DNA from 2 places in the Paenibacillus lacisediminis genome. Region 2 is predicted to be linked to the other one. Evidence: predicted binding sites of a transcription regulator. Region 2 holds the regulator's gene; the other holds the start of a gene.
The links. Region 2 encodes Rex, which represses fermentation and respiration genes when NADH is low (regulators of the CRP and FNR family bind a similar motif). Its sites were predicted from a motif close to TTGTGAAATATTTCACAA; they were not measured.

Region 1 (3,164 bases), on a different contig from region 2:
GTTTTTCGGCAGGCGGGTATGTGGCGGCTTCATCGGGGACCTTATGGGACCATTCCAAGCTGCAGGAGGCCACTGGCGGCAAAGGCGAACAAGGCCGGCCGGATGCGATGGTGTTGTGTTACCCGGTTATTACGGCAGGCGAGTTTGCACACCGGGGGTCCATTGAACGTCTGGGTCCCGGATGGAATGAGGCGGAAAGAGAAGCGGCTTTTTCGCTGGAAAAACAAGTAAACGCTTCGACGCCGCCAACCTTCTTGTGGCATACGGTAGAAGACGCTGCCGTGCCGGTGGAAAATTCCATGCTGTTTGTTTCAGCGCTGCGGCGAGCCGGCGTACCGTTCGAATGCCACCTCTACCAGAACGGCAGACACGGCATGTCGATGTGCAGCACGGAGGTAGGCGATCCCGACGATCATCTCGCCACCTGGTTTCCGCTCTGCCTGGAGTGGTTGGGCCGGCAGTTTACATTTGAATATTAAACGGTTTTGTTTCCCGGAGGTTGCCATGTGTAAGAACATGGCAGCCTTTTTTTAGTTCGGAACAAGGTATGATGTGGAATTTCTGTATCCCTCTTAATAGCAAATAATAGAAAATTAGAGCAAGATTGTGATAATGCTATAAATATAAAAAGGAGTGCCTTTCTATGAAAAAAGAAAAAAGACAACGATTAATTAAGCAATTGGTGAGCGAAAATGAAATAGAAACCCAAGAGAAATTAGTAGAATTGTTGGCAGAACAAGATGTGATGGTAACGCAAGCTACGATTTCACGGGATATCCGTGAGCTGAATTTAATCAAAATAGCTTCTCCGAAAGGACTTATGATATATCATGTTTCTTCAGAAATGCCTTTGCAAACGGATTTGAAGTTAAAGAGGAAGTTGCAAGAAGTTGTTGTAAGGATTGATTATGTTGATCAATTAACGATTATTAAAACGTTGCCTGGCAATGCGCATGTTATCGGTGTTTTATTGGATGATTTAAATTGGAAAGAAATGGCGGGTTGCATATGCGGGAATGATACCTGTCTTGTCATTTCCCGGAACCGATCGGAACGAAAGATTTTAGAAGAAAGATTTAATTTGATTTTTAGATAAAATGAGCTAGTAGATGGTCAATTGAGAATACGAGATTACTTGAAAAGAGCGCAGGCTGCCTGAAGCGGGCATTCCTTCGCTCTTTTTCTTGTTATTCATCATATATGCGCAGTATAAAATAGATTTCGCAAAAAAATGGAAAAAATCCTTTATAAAAATACAGATTTTTATGATTTTAAAAATAAAATTGTGCAATATTTCACGACAAATATGCTGGCGTTTTCACGAGGCGGAAAGCATGGACCCTTTATGATGTCCTTGTAAACATCAAAGCATACAAAGGAGGTACATCAAATGGAGCATCCAATGCATGTTGCTTCGGAAATTGGGGAATTACAAACGGTTTTATTAAAACGCCCTGGACAGGAATTGGAAAATTTAACGCCGGATTTTTTACAGCCACTATTATTTGACGATATCCCCTATTTGCCGGTGATTCAAAAAGAACATGATTATTTTGCCCAAACATTACGCAATCGGGGAATTGAAGTTCTTTATTTGGAAAAACTCGCGGCCGAGGCATTGGCGGATAAGAAATTGAGAGAAGAATTTGTTGACCGTGTTTTAGAGGAAGCAAGGGCTGAAGGAGATGTTTCACAGCAAATTTTAAAAGAATATTTACTTTCCTTCGCCAATGAAGATTTAGTTCAAAAAATAATGAGCGGGGTACGGAAAAACGAAATTGAAACCAGCAAGAAAATACAACTCTATGAATTTATGGAGGATCATTCCCCGTTTTATTTGGTTCCCATGCCGAATTTGTATTTTACCCGTGATCCCGCAGCGGTTATTGGTGATGGATTAACGATTAATAAAATGAGAGAAACCGCACGCAGACGTGAATCATTGTTTATGGAGTACATTATCAATCATCACCCGAGATTTGCCGGACATCATGTGCCGGTTTGGCTGGATCGCAACTATCAATTTCCCATCGAAGGCGGCGATGAGCTCATTTTGAATGAAGAAACGATTGCCATTGGCGTGTCTGCCCGCACTTCAGCTAAAGCCATCGAACGCTTAGCCCTAAATCTATTTAGCCGCCAAGAAAAGTTCAAGCGAGTGTTAGCCATAGAAATTCCAAAATGCCGGGCATTTATGCATTTGGACACCGTATTTACGATGGTTGATTATGATAAATTTACCATTCATCCGGCGATCCAGGGACCGCAAGGGAGTATGAACATTTATGTTTTGGAGCAAGGTCCGGATGAAGAAACGCTTAAAATTACCCGTCACACTTCTTTAATGGAATCACTAAAAGAGGTATTGGGCTTAAAGGATTTGGTTCTCATTCCTTGTGGAGGAGGAGATGAAATCGCCTCGGCTCGCGAACAATGGAATGACGGATCCAATACACTGGCCATTGCGCCAGGGGTAGTTGTTACGTATGACCGCAACTATGTATCAAACGCTTTATTGCGTGAACACGGCATCGAGGTCATTGAAATATTGAGCTCGGAATTATCCCGTGGCCGTGGGGGCCCGCGTTGCATGAGTATGCCAATCGTTCGCAAAGATATTTAAATTACGGAGAAAGCAGGGATAAATATGGAAACTATGAATTCAAGCTTAAAAGGCAGAAGTTTTTTGGCAGAGATCGATTTTACGGAACAGGAATTGTTGTATCTCCTGGATTTAGCGGCGGATTTGAAAGAGAAAAAGAAAAACGGTATTCCTCATCGTTATTTGGAAGGAAAAAATATAGCTCTTTTATTTGAAAAAACTTCTACTCGTACACGGTGCGCATTTACGGTAGCTTGTACAGATTTAGGCGCGCATCCCGAATATTTGGGGAAAGGTGATATCCAGCTCGGTAAAAAAGAATCCGTAGAAGACACGGCGAAAGTGTTAGGCCGGATGTTTGACGGCATCGAGTTCCGCGGCTTTGCCCATAAAACAGTGGAATTATTAGCTCAGCACTCGGGTGTACCGGTATGGAACGGTTTAACGGATCTGTGGCATCCCACCCAAACGCTCGCGGATTTGTTAACCATCCGGGAACATATAGGGCACTTGCGGAACGTAAAGCTGGTTTATGTTGGCGATGGCCGGAACAATGTGGCCA
Region 2 (3,164 bases):
CGTTCAAGACCAAACCTCTACCGGGCCAGCAGCCCTTCGAAGGCCGCCTGCGCCTCATGGCGGATACGCTCCTCGTCGAGGGTAAGGCAAGCCCCGTGTTTGACCACCTGCTCACCGTTAACCCACACATGCTCTACGTCTTTGGAACCGGCCGAATAGACGACATGGGAAACGTAATCCGTCCTTGGCAGGAAATGGGCCTGTTCCGTATTCAGCGCGATAAAATCCGCCTTCATGCCGGCCGCAAGTTTCCCCGTATTCGGCAAAAACACCGATTTCGCTCCGTATTCCGTACCCATTTTGAGGGCTTCCAGCGCCGGAACGGCGGTAGGATCGCCGGAAACGCCTTTGTGGATCAACGCGGCAAGGCGGACCTCCTCCAACATATCAAGGTTGTTGTTGCTGGCGGCCCCGTCCGTCCCAAGCGACACGACCACGCCTTTGCCTAGCAGTTCCGGTACTCGCGCCACGCCGCTGGCCAGCTTCAGGTTACTGCCGGGATTGTGCGACACCGCCACGTTATGCGCCGCCAAAATCTCGATCTCTTCATCGGTCAAATGCACGGCGTGAGCAAGCAGCGATGGGCGGGAGAACATCCCGAGGTTCAGCAAATGCTGAACCGGTCTGACCCCGTAATCGTTCACGTTTTGCTCCACTTCCGCCCGCGTCTCTGACATATGCGTATGCATCGGCAGATCCAGATCATGAGCCGCTTGCACGAATTTCTCGAAAAATTCCGGCGGACACGTGTACGGCCCATGCGGCGAAATCATCGTCGTGATTCGGCCGTCCGCTTGACCGTGCCAATTTTTCGCAAACGCGATCGCTTCGTTCAGCTTCTGCTGCTGCACATCCGACGGGCACAACCCGATAACGCCGCGCATCAGCACAGCCCGAATGCCCGATTCCTGCACGACTTTGGCCACTTCATCCATATGGTCGTACATGTCCAGGAAGGTGGTCGTCCCGCCCTTAAGCATCTCCAGCACAGCCAACGCCGTCCCGGCGTACACGTCGCCGGCGGTGAATTTGGCTTCCATCGGCCACATTTTTTCCTGAAGCCATGTCTGCAGCACCATGTCGTCGCCGTAACCGCGCAATAGCGACATCGCCGCATGGCCATGCGTGTTGATCAGCCCCGGCATAAACAGCAGCCCGTTTCCGTCAAAAGTTTCCGCGTCTGCCGCGCCTTCCGGAAGCTGCTCGCCGATATAGGAGATCGTATCGCCCTCAACGAGCATATAGCCTTTAACAATAGAACGGGCCTGGTCGAACACGACAAAGGTTCCGTTCTTGATTAACCATTTACGACTCATGAGCAGGTTGTTCCTTTCCGTTTCCGTTATCCAAGTAATACGCCAAACTGAGCAAATCGGTCGTGAAATCGGCGGCATGAATGCGGACTTCCGGCGGCACCTTCAGAATTGTAGGGGCAAAGTTCAGAATCGCCCCGATTCCCGCCGCCACCAGTTGATCCGCCACGCGCTGCGCTTCAAAATCAGGCACGGTAATAATCCCGATCCGGATATTTTTCTCCCGCACCGTTTCCGTCAGCTCTTCGATCGGCTGGATTGTGATGTTATTGATCTGCGTGCCGATCTTCGCCGGAGACGCGTCAAACACCGCCACGATTTTCATGTTGTCCTTCAAATAAGCGTTGTAATTCGAAAGCGCGTGCCCCAAATTACCGGCGCCGACCAGCGCAACGTTGACCTGTTGGTCCAGATTGAGAATTTCCTGGATTTTCTCGATCAAATACGCGACATCGTAGCCGATGCCCTTTCGCCCGAAATCGCCAAAGTAGGCCAGATCTTTGCGGATCTGGGCCGGATTGAGGTCGAGCTTCTGGCCGAGCTCCTGTGAGGAAACCGTAGGCACCTCGCGCCGGCTCAGTTCGTTGAGAAAGCGCAAATACACCGGCAGCCGGCGTACTACGGCATCGGAAATTTTTTCGGATTTCATACGTTTATCCCCCTATTCTGACGCAGACTTAGAAACGTCTTCGTCTCCCGGACTTAACCATTCCGATATGCGCGGAACCATCTGAGAGAGCGGCATATGCTCCATCTTCGGCCCGGGCAGTGAATATAAAAAGTATTTCCCATAGTAAGATTCCAAGATGCGGGTATCGTAAACAACCACGATCCCCCGGTCCTGCGAGGAGCGGACGAGCCTGCCAAATCCCTGCTTAAAGCGGATGACCGCCTGGGGCACGGACAGTTTCATGAAAGGATTTTTCTTCTCCTTCTGCAGCCGTTCGCTTTTCGCTTCCACCAGCGGATGGTTGGGGGGCTGGAAAGGCAGGCGGACGATCGCCAAGCTCGTCAAAGCTTCGCCCGGAATGTCCACGCCTTCCCAGAAGCTGCTCGTTCCCAGCAGCACGGACGCCGCCTGGCCCTGGAACCGCCTTGTCAGCTTGCTGCGGCTGCCGCTGTCCATGCCTTGGCCGATAACCGTGATCCCCTGCGGCGACAGCAGCTCCTTCAGCGGATCATACACCTGCCGCAGCATCCGGTAAGACGTAAACAGCACCAGCATGCGGCCTTTAGTCGCCACTGCGGTATCGGCGAGCGAATGCACCAGCGTACTGACGAAATGATCGTCGCCCACGCTCCCCTTCACGCTTGGAAAATCGCGCGGAATAACGAGCAGCGCCTGGTTCCGGTAATCAAACGGCGACGGCAGCATCGTCGTGTTCAGCCGCTCTTGCTCGGCCGCTTCCGTCAGTCCCAACTGTTCGATCATATATTGGAACGACTTGTCGACCGACAGGGTTGCCGAGGTCATCACCACGCTTTTTTTCCTGTCGAAAAAATATTCCTTTAGCTGTGCGCTAACGTCGATCGGAACGGCATACATCTGCAAGGAGCGGCTGCGGAAATTCCCGTTCGCTTCCATCCAGTAAACCGTCTCCTCGCTCTCCAGCTTCATGAAGAAACGCAGCGCTTCCCGCTCGTTGGCCAAATCCTTGAATAAACCGTTGATGTCGGTCATCAGGCTTTCGGAGCCGAAATCCTCCTGATCTTCCCGGATTTGGGCGAGCATGCGGTCGCCCTTGCGAAGCACGTCCCCAAGCGCGACGTAAATCTGGTTCTCCAGCGCCGACAGCTTATCCCATTCCTGCGGTTTCTTTAGCGGAAGCAGACGGTAAACGAATTGCCCCG

Region 1: a site for Rex is predicted at 1,284-1,301, ahead of arcA (arginine deiminase). Genes of this name have one in related genera too.

The regions. Positions count from the first base shown of each region.
Region 1 is NZ_JBKIAX020000005.1:18,403-21,566, forward strand. It holds gene ACLD72_RS11280 (alpha/beta hydrolase) at 1-479, shown strand, start outside; gene argR (arginine repressor) at 644-1,096, shown strand; gene arcA (arginine deiminase) at 1,391-2,623, shown strand; gene argF (ornithine carbamoyltransferase) at 2,648-3,164, shown strand, end outside.
Region 2 is NZ_JBKIAX020000021.1:83,040-86,203, forward strand. It holds gene ACLD72_RS28115 (amidohydrolase) at 18-1,316, opposite strand; gene ACLD72_RS28120 (redox-sensing transcriptional repressor Rex) at 1,306-1,962, opposite strand; gene dinG (ATP-dependent DNA helicase DinG) at 1,975-3,164, opposite strand, start outside.